DNA from 2 places in the Mesorhizobium sp. M1088 genome. Region 2 is predicted to be linked to the other one. Evidence: predicted binding sites of a transcription regulator. Region 2 holds the regulator's gene; the other holds the start of a gene.

Region 1 (6,153 bases), on a different contig from region 2:
GGTCTCGATGACGACGATGGCGCCCTCGGTGACGTTGTATTCCTTGCCGAACTGGCGGAGGTGGAACTCCATCGATTCTTCGGCCGCCTTCTGGATGTTGGCGTCGAAGGTGGTGTGGGCGACAAGCGAGTGCGGGCCGCCTTTGGCGGCGATCTTCTTGACCTCGTCGAAGGCCCAGTCGAGGTAGTAGTCGGGGCTCTTCTGCTCGCCGCGGTCGACGATTTCGGCCGGGTGTAATCTTGCCTGCAGCACCTGGCCTTCGGTCATGAAGCCGGAATCGACCAGGTTGGACAGCACCACATTGGCCCGCGCCCGGGCGGCGGGCAGGTTTATGTGCGGCGCATATTTGGTCGGCGCCTTGAACAGGCCGGCCAGCATCGCCGCCTCGGCAAGGTTCAGGTCCTTGACGCTCTTGCCGAAATAGAAATCGGCTGCCGCCTCGATGCCGAAGGTGCCGCCGCCCATATAGGCGCGGTCGAGGTAAAGCTGCAGGATTTCCTTCTTCGACAGATTGGCTTCGAGCCACAGCGACAGGAAGGCTTCCTTGATCTTGCGCTCGAATGTCCGCTCATTGGTCAGGAACAGGTTCTTGGCCAGCTGCTGGGTGATGCTCGAGCCGCCCTGGACGACGGAATTTGCCCGCACATTCTCGAATATGGCGCGCGACAGGCCGAGCACATCGATGCCGTAATGGTCGAAGAAACGGCGGTCTTCGGTCGCCAGCACCGCCTTGATGACATGGTCGGGCATCTCGTCGACCGGCACCGAATCGCGCTGGATGATGCCGCGCTGGCCGATCTCGTTGCCGTAGCGGTCGAGGAAGGTGACGGCGAAGTCGCCTTGCGTGCGCCAGTCGCCGGCGGTTATCTGGAAGGCCGGCAAGGCCAGCGCCAAAAGGACGACGATGCCGCCGGCACCGAGCGTAAAGCCTTCACTCAACAGTTCGATCAGGCCGCGGCGCCAGCCGTCGACACGGAAACGCCGCGAGAAGATGGTCGCCGCTTCCCAGAACTGGCGCGCCCTGAAGCCGATTTCGTAGACCGAGGAATCAATCCACGCATCCACCGCCAGCAGCCTTGCGGCGATCGGACCTCTTCTCTTGCGTGGTTCCAAAGGACTGGCCATTCCAGGATCCGGCTGCGGCGATGCCGCCAACTGAGAAACCGCATGCCGGCAATTTCACGGCGGCGCGCCGCTATGACTATTCGTCCATTTTGGCGCTGCCTACAAGGGCGATGAAGGTTCCGCGCTTGCGCGAGGTGCCGAGCATTGGCAGTCGTCACATGGGACGCTTGTCCGCGATCTTTTTCGGGTCGCGGCCTATCATGCCGGCGTTGGCTTTCCTGTGCTTGTCGGCAAGCCTGCGAATGCGATCGAAGCGGCTTTCCTCGGCCACTTCGATTTTCGCCGCTGCCTTTGGCTTCGGGACGAATGCGATCATTGATCGATCTCCTTGCCGATGGTGCGCGCCGGGGAAGATACCGCGGCGGCTGTCTTTCAGGCTTGTTTCCGGCAGTGGCTGGTCAATAGCCGATGCCGCCGGGCGAAGCAGCGGCTTCCTTCGCCGGAACGTCGGTGATCATGGCTTCCGCCGTGATCAGAAGCGCCGCAATGGAGCCCGCGTCCTGCAGCGCCGTCCGTACCACCTTCGCCGGGTCGACGATGCCGGCCTTGATCATGTCGACATAGACCTCGTTCTGGGCATCGAAGCCCTGATTGTGATCCTTGCCCTCGGCGAGCTTGCCGACGACGATCGAACCTTCGACGCCGGAATTCTCGGCGATCTGCCGGATTGGCGCTTCAAGGGCCCTGAGCACGATCGAGATGCCTGCCGTCACATCGGCATTGGCTCCGGTCAGCCCCTTCAGCACAGCCTTGGCGCGCAGCAACGCGACGCCGCCGCCGGGAACGATGCCTTCTTCGACGGCCGCGCGCGTGGCGTTCAGCGCATCGTCGATGCGGTCCTTCTTTTCCTTGACCTCGGATTCGGTCGCGCCGCCGACGCGGATGACGGCAACGCCGCCCGCCAGCTTGGCGAGACGTTCCTGCAGCTTCTCCTTGTCATAGTCGGACGTGGTTTCCTCGATCTGCCCCTTGATCTGCTGGACGCGCGCCTGGATGGTGGTCTTCTCGCCGGCGCCGTCGATGATCGTGGTGGTGTCCTTCTCGATCAGCACGCGCTTGGCGCGGCCGAGCATGTCTATGGTGATGTTCTCCAGCTTGATGCCGAGATCCTCGGAAATCATCTGTCCGGCGGTGAGCACGGCGATGTCTTCCAGCATCGCCTTGCGGCGGTCACCGAAGCCAGGCGCCTTGACGGCCGCTACCTTGAGTCCGCCGCGCAGCTTGTTGACGACCAGCGTTGCCAGCGCTTCGCCCTCGACGTCCTCGGAGATGATCAGCAGCGGCCTGCCGCTTTGCACCACGGCTTCGAGGATGGGCAGCAGTGCCTGCAGATTGCCGAGCTTCTTTTCGTGGATGAGGACGTAAGGGTCTTCCAGCTCGGCACGCATCTTCTCGGCATTGGTGACGAAATAGGGCGAGAGATAGCCGCGGTCGAACTGCATGCCTTCGACGACGTCGAGCTCCGTTTCGGCGGTCTTGGCCTCCTCGACGGTGATGACGCCGTCATTGCCGACCTTGTCCATCGCCTTGGCGATCATGGCGCCTACGCTGGTGTCGCCATTGGCGGCAATGGTGCCGACCTGCGCGATCTCGCCTGAGGACTTGACCTTCTTGGCGCGCGCCTGGATTTCCTGGACGACGGCGCTGACGGCAAGGTCGATGCCGCGCTTGAGGTCCATCGGGTTCATGCCGGCGGCAACGAATTTGGCGCCCTCGCGCAGGATGGAAGCGGCAAGCACCGTGGCGGTGGTGGTGCCGTCGCCGGCAAGGTCGTTGGTCTTCGAGGCCACTTCGCGCACCATCTGCGCGCCCATGTTTTCGAACTTGTCGGAAAGCTCGATTTCCTTTGCCACGGCCACCCCGTCCTTGGTGACGCGCGGCGCGCCGTAGGCCTTGTCAATAATGACGTTGCGGCCTTTGGGGCCGAGCGTCACCTTGACGGCGTTGTTGAGGATTTCGACGCCGCGCAGCATGCGGTCACGCGCGTCGGTGGAGAATTTGATTTCCTTGGCAGACATGATCTTTTCCAGTTCGGTTGTCGTGGCAAGGCGCTTGCAGCGCCTGAATCAAAGCTCGGAGCGTCCTTTGCGCGCGCGCGGGAGGGCGCGCGGCCTTCCAATCAGGCGGCCTTCTTGGCAGCCACGGTCTTGTCGATGATGCCCGTCTCGCTTTTTTCGATGATGCCCATGATATCGGCCTCCTTCATGATCAGAAGGTCCTCGCCGTCTATCTTGACCTCGGTGCCGGACCATTTGCCGAACAGAATGAGGTCGCCGGCCTTGACGTCGAGCGGGATCAGCGCGCCGCTTTCGTCCCGCGCGCCCGGCCCGACAGCGATCACTTCGCCTTCCTGCGGTTTTTCTTTGGCATTGTCGGGGATGATGATGCCGCCCTTGGATTTGGTGTCGCTTTCGGCGCGCCGAATGACGACGCGATCGTGGAGTGGCCGGAATTTCATGGGGACTCTTTCTGGGGCCAGCTTAGGCGGCCGCCCCTCTCTATAGGCGCCCTGGCACTCGATTGATAGGAGCGCCAAAAAATATTCATAGGGCACATGAAATATTGAACGTATTATCTTGCCTGGTTATCCCCTGGTGTTCGGGCCTTGCCGAATATTAATGAAATTGAATTTCTATCTTTGAACACCTATTTTATGGTGAATTCACATTCACGACTTTCGCTGCAAGGGAGATTTTACCGATGGCCGAAGGCAATCAGAACATCATGGAAAAAGCTCAGGCCCGCTTCATGGAAAATCAAAAGAAGACGGCGGAGCGGAACAAAGCAACTGCCGAATATCTCTCGGAAGCCAAGGCGAGGAGCATCAAAACGGCAAGGCTGAGGGAATTGCGACTGGCCAAGGAAGAGGCGGACCGCGCGGCGGAAGCTCTGAATCCGGTCGCACCAAAGAAGAAGCGGGCGTCACGGGCAGTCAAGAAGGCCGTATCTGCATCGACGGAGGCGAAATCATGAGCCTGACATTTCCCAATCCCAGCCGCAGCTACGACGAGGCAAGCAAACGCATCCGCTTCGTCGGCCATGACGGGATGTTCCAGATTTCCTTCTCTGTCGCAACCGATGCCATCTCCAAGATGCAGCCGGGAACGGCGGCCTCAGAAGCTACCTACCTGGCAGCCTTCGACACGGCTTCCAACTCGATCCACGATGTCGCCAGGAATGCCTATGCCCGCACCCGCAGGAGCATATATGTGCTGACTGCGGCCGATTTTCGCTAGTCCGTCGCGATCCGTCCACAAGACGCTTTGTCAGGGCTTCCGGTCCGCCTTCGCTCGCCGCTTGACGTCGCGACCGTTCAGCCGGTCGACCATCGCGTCCGCATCGCGCGTGTTCAAACTGGCCGTGAGTTGCTGCTTGAGCTCGACCGGCTGGCCGGTGAAGACGTCGAAGACGGTCCAGCTGTGAGGATGTTCCATACGGAGCGCGTAGCGCTTTGCCATCTTGGGTCCTTTCGTTTCCGCCCAATCAATGAATGTCGCTCGATCAGGCCTGGGCGATGAAGAATACTGCCGCCACGACAAGCACCGTCCACAAAACGACGGACAGCTTCAGGGCCAGGCTACCGTACGCCGAGAGCACCTCCCGAGTGTGGTTGACCAGACTCTTGACGGTCATCGACATGGTCGACGCCGCAATCGCGACCGGCGGCGCCTTGGCCCCAAGCTTTCCGAAGACAGGCAGCAGCGACGGCTCGCGCACGAAAAACGACCTCGAATGTCTGGAAACCAGACATCGTCATAGCATCCTTTTTTCGAACTCCTGCATGCCAAATGACTTCGCGCAGGTTGGCATCACCCTCAAGGGTCCGTGGCGCGGACGGCCGGGGCGTCGCGCATTCCAGGAGCAGGGCTTATTGCCGAGATCATGAAGGTTCATAATCCGCATGAGACGCGCTGATTCGCGCTTTGGCGGGATGCCTTCATGCAACGCAGCTACGCAGCCGGGAGGTCGACGCGACGGACGAAGGGAAAGACGATGACCGCGCCGGCCGTCGAATTGCAGAAGGCCATATTCGAGGCAGTGAATGACGATCCCGATTTATCGGCGGCACTGGGCGACGCACGATTGTTCGACCGTGCGCCGGAAAATGTTGCGTTCCCCCACATGACCTTCGGCCGCACCAGCGTCTACGATTGGGCAACGGGAATGGAGAACGACGCAGAACAGTTGCTGACGTTGCATGTCTGGTCGAAATCAGAGGCCAGCAAGGAAACCAATGACATCATGGACCTTGTTAGCACCCGCCTGCGCGATACGGCTCTCTCGCTCGGCGAACATCGCCGCGCCTACCTCAAGCTCGAATTCGCCGAAGCCCGCTACGACGAGGACCTTTCGGCCCATCACGGGCTGCTGCGCTTCCGCGCCGTGATCAAGGACGAGGGCTGACCACCGGGCATTTTTTACAATCCGGCAATTTTGTTCTTGCTTTGTGCCGGCAGCTATGCTACTAATTCGCCTATGGTGCTGATGGCGCCAGCGACCCGCCGCAGAGGCGGGTTTTTATTTCCGGTCGGTTCGCCTGAATCTGCCTTCGGTTGCCGGATCGATTATCGAAGTCGGGGCAAACCTGAAGCGATTGCCTTTCACTGCCAAACGATGCCCGGTTGTCGGCGAAGGATCGGAGGGCTAGGTTAAACTTGGCAATTTCGCGGGATGGGCGGCGAAATGGCAATCCGGTAATCTCGCGCTTCAGGGGTGTGGCGGGCATGCATTCGAGCGTTCACCGTTCATATCACGTTCAGCACCGGCGCGTTAGAACGCTGACCATGAAAACCCTTCGCTCCCACTTCCGGACCGCGGCACTGGCGCTGTCAGCCGCCGGTCTGCTTGCGTCGCAGGCGATGGCGATCCCCGTTGTCGTGCCCGAGCAGCCCCAACCGGTCGTCCTCGCCGCCTCCGACTGCTATGCGATCGGCCAGCAGGTGGCCGAGCAGAATGGCGGCACCTTGGCCAAGGCCTCGCAGTCGACACGCGGCGGCCAGCCCGTCTGCGTCATCGTCGTGCTGGTTC
Region 2 (6,153 bases):
TTCTTGCCGTCGTAGAAGGCTATATTCATCGGCGCCGAATGCGCCTGCATCAATACATCGGGGACAGTGGCCTTGCCGGCGAGGTCTGGCCGCTCGCCCTGATGGCGCGGATCCTCGTTATTGCCGATGTAGTACCAAGGCCAACCATAGAATCCGCCGTCCTTGACCGCCGTTGCAAATTCGAACGGCACATTGTCGCCGAGTTCGTCGCGCTCATTGACGACGCACCACAATGCGCCGGTGGCGGGCTGCACGGTCATGCCCGTACAGTTGCGCAGGCCGGTGGCGACAGTTCGCGGATTTTTCCCATCCGGGTCAAAGGCGAGCACATCGGCACGGCCGTCCTCGGAGCCCCAGGCCGCCCCGAGCGGCTTTGATTTGGCCCAGGCGTCGAGGCCGCTATCCGGCTCCTTGCCTATATCCTCGGCTACGTTCGAGGCGGAGCCAACCGACAAATAAAGCGCTTTGCCGTCCTGCGAGAAGGCGATGTCGCGGGTCGTGTGACCACCCGACGGGATTTGGGCGACAATGGTTTCTGGTTTGCCGGATGTCTTCAGGTCGCCATCGCGATAGGGGAAGCGGACGATGCTGTCGCTGTTCGCGACATAAACCCATTGCGGTTTGTCTCCTGGCGGATAGAAGGCGATGCCGTAGGGATAATTGAGCCCCTTGGCGAAGATCGCTTTCTCGATGGGCCTGGCGCTGCCCTCGGCGAGACGATAGACGCGTATTTGGTCGGCATGGCTGTTGGCAACAAACAGGTCGCCATTCGGAGCGACGCGCACGACACGTGGATTGACGATGCCGGATACGATCATTTCAGCCGAAAAGCCCGACGGCAATTCTGGCTTGGCGCTTTCGGGCCGTTCCGCCACGCCGGCGCCGTTCGAAGCGGATTGGGCGGGGTCGGCTGCCGGCATGTCTCGCGGCCCAATCAGGCGTCGGACGCCAGGCCTGTCGGCGTGCCAATCGCCAAACGCGGCTTCGCCTTTGAGCACATTCTGGTCCGCCTGCTGGGCGGCTGCCGGTGTCGCAACAAGGAGGGCAGCGGCCAAGGCCGCAAAGCCGCCAGGTCGGATCATCAACGTCCTCCGGGATACGCCTCGAACAGGGGCAAACGGCATCAGGCATTGATCGTTCCAAGCGGCCGTCCAGCACACGAGGATTTGAAGCCGAACCCGTTCAGTTGCCAGAGGCGTAAAAGTCGTCGTCGAGGCGCTTTTCCAGCGCGACCAGATCGGCCGGCAGCGGTAAACCCATCGCCCGCATCTCTTGCAGCTTCTCGCGCAACTGCTCTTGTACCTCGTGCTGATCCTCTGGCTGGTTGATCATTTCTTCGAGCAGCAGACTGATCTGGGCCTTGAACGATTCCAGCGCCATTCTTTTCTCCTCCTTGCGGCAGGCCCGCGGCGGCTCCTAGCTCAGCATGCGCGAAATCAGCTGCGCCGTATAGTCGACCATCGGTACTATGCGCGCATAATTCAGCCGCGTCGGCCCGATGACGCCGAGCGCACCGACGACACGCGCGTCCTTGTCGCGATAGGGTGCCACCACCAGCGAGGAGCCAGACAGCGAAAACAGCTTGTTTTCCGAACCGATGAATATGCGCACGCCTGGGCCTGCCTCGGCGAGGTCGAGAAGCTGGATCAGCCCATCCTGCGTCTCCAGATCCTCAAACAGATGCCGCAGCAATTCTATGTCGGCCTGGGCAGTGACGTTTTCCAGGAGATTGGCGCGACCGCGCACGATAAGCCGCCCAGGCACGCCGCTTTCAGCGCCTGCCCAGACCGCCAGGCCCTTCTCGACCAGATCCTGCGACAGCGTGTCGAGGGCCGCCCTGGTCTCTTCCTTGATGCGGGCGATCTCGACCCGCGCCTCGGCCAGGGTGCGACCGCGGATATGGGCGTTGAGGAAGTTAGAGGCTTCGTGCAATTGCGAGATGGTGATGCCGGCGGGCAGATCGATGACGCGATTTTCGACGTCGCCGTTCTGCGAGACCAGCACGGCCAGCGCCTTGGTCGGCTCGAGCTGGATGAATTCGATGTGCTTAAGCGCCGCCTCATTCTTGGCGGCGAGCACGAGGCCGGCGCCGCGCGACATGCCGGACAGCATCTGGCTGGCCTCGGTCAGCATATGCTCCAGCGTCGCGCCCGAGCCGGAGGCGCGCACCTGGGCCTCGATGGTGCGGCGCTCCTCGTCGGAGAGGTCACCAAGTTCCATGAAAGCATCGACGAAGAAGCGCAGGCCTGCCTGGGTCGGCAGCCGGCCAGCCGAAATGTGCGGCGCATAGATCAGGCCGAGATGCTCAAGGTCGCTCATCACGTTGCGGATGGTGGCCGGCGACAGCGACGACGGCAGGATGCGCGACAGGCTGCGCGAACCGACCGGCTCGCCATCCCTCAAATAGGAATCGACGATGCGCCGGAAGATGTCGCGCGAACGCATGTCGAGCGATTGAAGCGCGGGCGATTGCAGCGCGTGCGACGGGAGCACGTGCGACTGCAAACCGGGATCGACTGCCTTTGTCATTTCGAGCCAAAACCTCCGCCCCGAAGATATAGACTTCCGCGGTGTCGGCGCAACCGGTCCATTTTCCTTTGCGCGTCACGCCCCGTGCGGCTACAAGCCGGCCAAGATTCCCCGGCCAAGATTCCGAAGAAAGAAAGAAGCCTGAATGCGCCCTTCCAAACGCCAATTCGACGAAATGCGCCCCATCTCCTTCGAGCGCGGCGTCTCCAAGCATGCGGAAGGCTCGTGCCTGGTGAAGTTCGGCGACACGCATGTGCTGTGTACGGCCAGCCTGGAGGAAAAGGTGCCGGGCTGGATGCGCAACTCCGGCAAGGGCTGGGTGACGGCGGAATACGGCATGCTGCCGCGTTCGACCGGCGAGCGCATGCGCCGCGAGGCTTCGTCCGGCAAACAAGGCGGCCGCACGCTGGAAATCCAGCGGCTGATCGGCCGCTCCCTGCGCGCCGTGGTCAATCTGCAGGCGCTCGGCGAGCAGCAGATCACCGTCGACTGCGACGTGATCCAGGCCGACGGCGGCACGCGCACCGCTTCGATCACCGGCGGCTGGGTGGCGCTCTACGACTGCCTGCGCTGGATGGAAGCCCGCCAGATGGCGAGCCTGAGCAAGGTGCTGAAGGATCACGTTGCGGCAATCTCCTGCGGAATCCATGATGGCCAGCCGGTCATCGACCTCGACTACATCGAGGATTCCTCGGCCGGCACCGACGCCAATTTCGTCATGACCGGCAAGGGCGGCATCGTCGAGATCCAAGGCACGGCCGAGGGCGAGCCGTTCTCGGAAGAGCAGTTCGCGGCGCTGATGGGGCTCGCCAAGAAAGGCATTCAGCGCCTGGTCAGCTTGCAGCAAATGGCGGTGGCTTAGCTGCGGTCCAATATTGATGAGATTGGCGATCCTGTGACTCCTTCCGCAATCCTGGAATCAGCACTCTACGTGACCGACCTTGCTGCCGCGGAACGGTTCTATTCGGGCGTGCTCGGGCTCGATCTGCTCGGTAAGGTCGATGGCAGGCATCTCTTCTTCCGCTGCGGCGACGGCGTGCTGCTTATCTTCAATGCCGAGGCCACCAAAGTGCCGCCGCGGGCCGACGCCAAGCTGCCCGTGCCGCCGCATGGCGCGGTCGGCCAGGGCCATCTTTGCTTCGCCGCAAGCGCGGATGAAATCCCACGCTGGAAAGCGCATCTTGAGGCGAAGAAAATCGCCATCGAAAGCGAGTTCGAGTGGCCGCAAGGCGGCCGCTCGATCTATATTCGCGATCCCTCCGGCAATTCGATCGAATTCGCCGAGCCACGAATTTGGGGCATCTGATGCATTCGCCAACTATTCATTCGCTTGATGGGCATAAGATCATCGTCGCAAGCCACAACGCCGGCAAATTGCGAGAATTCGCCGATCTGATGGCGCCATTCGGCATTGAAGCGAAGTCCGCAAAGGAATACGGCCTGCCGGAACCGGACGAGACCGGCACCACTTTCGAGGAGAACGCCCTCATAAAAGCCTTGGCCGCCGCCAAGGCCACTGGATTGCCGGCGCTGTCGGACGATTCCGGCCTGTGTGTCGACGCGCTCGACGGCGCACCCGGCGTCTACACCGCCAACTGGGCTGAGACGCCGGACGGCTCCCGCGACTTCGGCATGGCCATGCAGCGCACGGAAGTGGCCTTGCAAGAAGTTGGCGCGATCACGCCTGCCCAGCGCAAGGGCCGCTTTGTCGCGGTCATCTGCCTGGCCTTCCCCGATGGCCAGGCGGAATATTTTCGCGGTGAGGTCGAGGGCACGCTGGTATGGCCGCCGCGCGGCGAGCTCGGCTTCGGCTACGATCCGGTGTTCTTGCCCGATGGGTTCGAGAAGACCTTCGGCGAGATGAGCGCGAAGGACAAGCATGGCTGGAAGCCCGGCCAGCCAACCGCATTGTCGCACCGTGCCCGCGCCTTCCAGAAATTCGCGCAAGCCCGATTGGCCGCCGTATGACCATGCTGCTCGACCGCAGGCCTGGTTTCGGCGTCTACGTCCACTGGCCGTTCTGCGCGGCCAAATGCCCGTATTGCGACTTCAACAGCCATGTCCGCCACCAGCCGGTCGACCAGGAGCGTTTTGCCCGCGCCTTCGAGGCCGAGCTGGCGACGATGCGCGGCCGCACCGGGCCGCGCGAGGTGACCAGTATCTTTCTTGGCGGCGGCACGCCATCGCTGATGAAACCGCAGACCGTGGCGGCGGTGCTGGATGCAGTGGCGAAGAACTGGACGGTGCCTGATGGCATCGAGGTGACACTGGAGGCCAATCCCTCCTCCGTCGAGGCCGAGCGCTTTCGCGGCTATCGCGCGGCCGGCGTCAACCGGGTATCGCTTGGCGTGCAGGCGCTGCACGACAAGGATCTGCGCTTCCTCGGCCGTTTGCACAATGTCAATGAGGCCCTGCATGCGATCGGCCTGGCGCGCGAGATATTCCCACGGCTGTCGTTCGACCTGATCTACGCGCGGCCCGGTCAGACGCCGGAAGCGTGGCAGGCGGAGCTCGAGCAGGCGATCGGCCACGCCGCAGACCATCTGTCGCTCTATCAGCTGACCATCGAGGAAGGCACGCCGTTCCATGCGCTGCATGCGGCAAGGAAGTTCATCATTCCAGACAATGAGCTTGCCGCCGATCTCTATGCGTTGACACAGGAGATCACCGCCGCGCGCGGACTGCCGGCCTACGAGATTTCCAATCATGCTAGGCCCGGCGCCGAAAGCCGGCACAATCTCACCTACTGGCGTTATGGCGAATATGTCGGCGTCGGTCCCGGCGCGCATGGCCGGTTCGTCGAAAATGGCCGGCGCGTGGTGACGATCGCCGAGAAAATGCCGGAGACTTGGGCCAATCTGGTCGAGGCCAAGGGCCATGGCGTTACCGGCGGCGAGATCCTGACGCGGTCGGAAGAGGCCGACGAGTTCCTGCTGATGGGGCTGAGGCTGGCGGAAGGCATCGACCTTTCCCGCTACGAGGCATTTTCAGGGCGCGGCCTGTCGACGGCACGGCTGTCGGTACTGCAGGACGAAGGCCTGGTGGCGCCGATCGGCAATGCGCGCCTGCGCGCCACGCCGGCCGGCATGATCGTGCTCGATGCGGTCGTGGCGGACTTGGCCAGATAGCACGTTGAAGAACGTTCTCTTCATCTGCAGCCAGAATCGCTTGCGCAGCCCGACGGCGGAGCAGGTGTTTTCCAAGCGACGGGACATCGAGGTCGCTTCGGCCGGCACTAATCACGATGCCGACATTCCGTTGACGCATGAACTCGTCGCCTGGGCCGACATCATCTTCGTGATGGAAAAACGCACCGCGCCAAACTGCAGCAGAAATTCAAGACAAGCCTGAAAAAGGTTCGGGTAATCTGCCTCGATATTCCCGACGACGATGCATTCATGGACCCGGCTCTGGTGGGCCTGCTGGAGGCGCGTGTCTCGAAGTATCTGGGTTGAACGATACATCGCGGAGCATGCGCAACCGCGCTTCGAGAACTGTCTCGACCGATCGCTAAGGATTGCGGGGTCAAGCCTCGTGCTTGTGGCGGTGTTTGGCGCGATCTTTTTCGCTGGTCTCTCCGGAACGGACCGGCTTGATCTCGCTTTTGTCGCGTGAGGCATGGTG

The links. The regulator HrcA, encoded in region 2, represses chaperone genes, less so after heat shock. The targets are predictions, from matches to a motif close to GTTAGCACTCNCNNNNNGNGAGTGCTAAC.
Region 1: NKH49_RS17555 (co-chaperone GroES) is a predicted target of HrcA. The motif match lies at 3,634-3,662, and genes of this name have one in related genera.

What each region holds. Positions count from the first base shown of each region.
Region 1 is NZ_JAMYMO010000013.1:2,915-9,067, reverse strand. It holds gene NKH49_RS17570 (transglycosylase domain-containing protein) at 1-1,125, opposite strand, end outside; gene NKH49_RS17565 (hypothetical protein) at 1,280-1,441, opposite strand; gene groL (chaperonin GroEL) at 1,524-3,143, opposite strand; gene NKH49_RS17555 (co-chaperone GroES) at 3,245-3,583, opposite strand; gene NKH49_RS17550 (hypothetical protein) at 3,826-4,098, shown strand; gene NKH49_RS17545 (DUF1488 family protein) at 4,095-4,361, shown strand; gene NKH49_RS17540 (hypothetical protein) at 4,392-4,583, opposite strand; gene NKH49_RS17535 (hypothetical protein) at 4,627-4,842, opposite strand; gene NKH49_RS17530 (DUF3168 domain-containing protein) at 5,119-5,529, shown strand; gene NKH49_RS17525 (hypothetical protein) at 5,910-6,153, shown strand, end outside.
Region 2 is NZ_JAMYMO010000006.1:145,121-151,273, forward strand. It holds gene NKH49_RS10260 (PQQ-dependent sugar dehydrogenase) at 1-1,082, opposite strand, end outside; gene NKH49_RS10265 (hypothetical protein) at 1,183-1,380, opposite strand; gene hrcA (heat-inducible transcriptional repressor HrcA) at 1,417-2,529, opposite strand; gene rph (ribonuclease PH) at 2,675-3,391, shown strand; gene NKH49_RS10280 (VOC family protein) at 3,425-3,835, shown strand; gene rdgB (RdgB/HAM1 family non-canonical purine NTP pyrophosphatase) at 3,850-4,497, shown strand; gene hemW (radical SAM family heme chaperone HemW) at 4,494-5,657, shown strand; partial or broken gene NKH49_RS10295 (low molecular weight protein tyrosine phosphatase family protein) at 5,662-5,984, shown strand.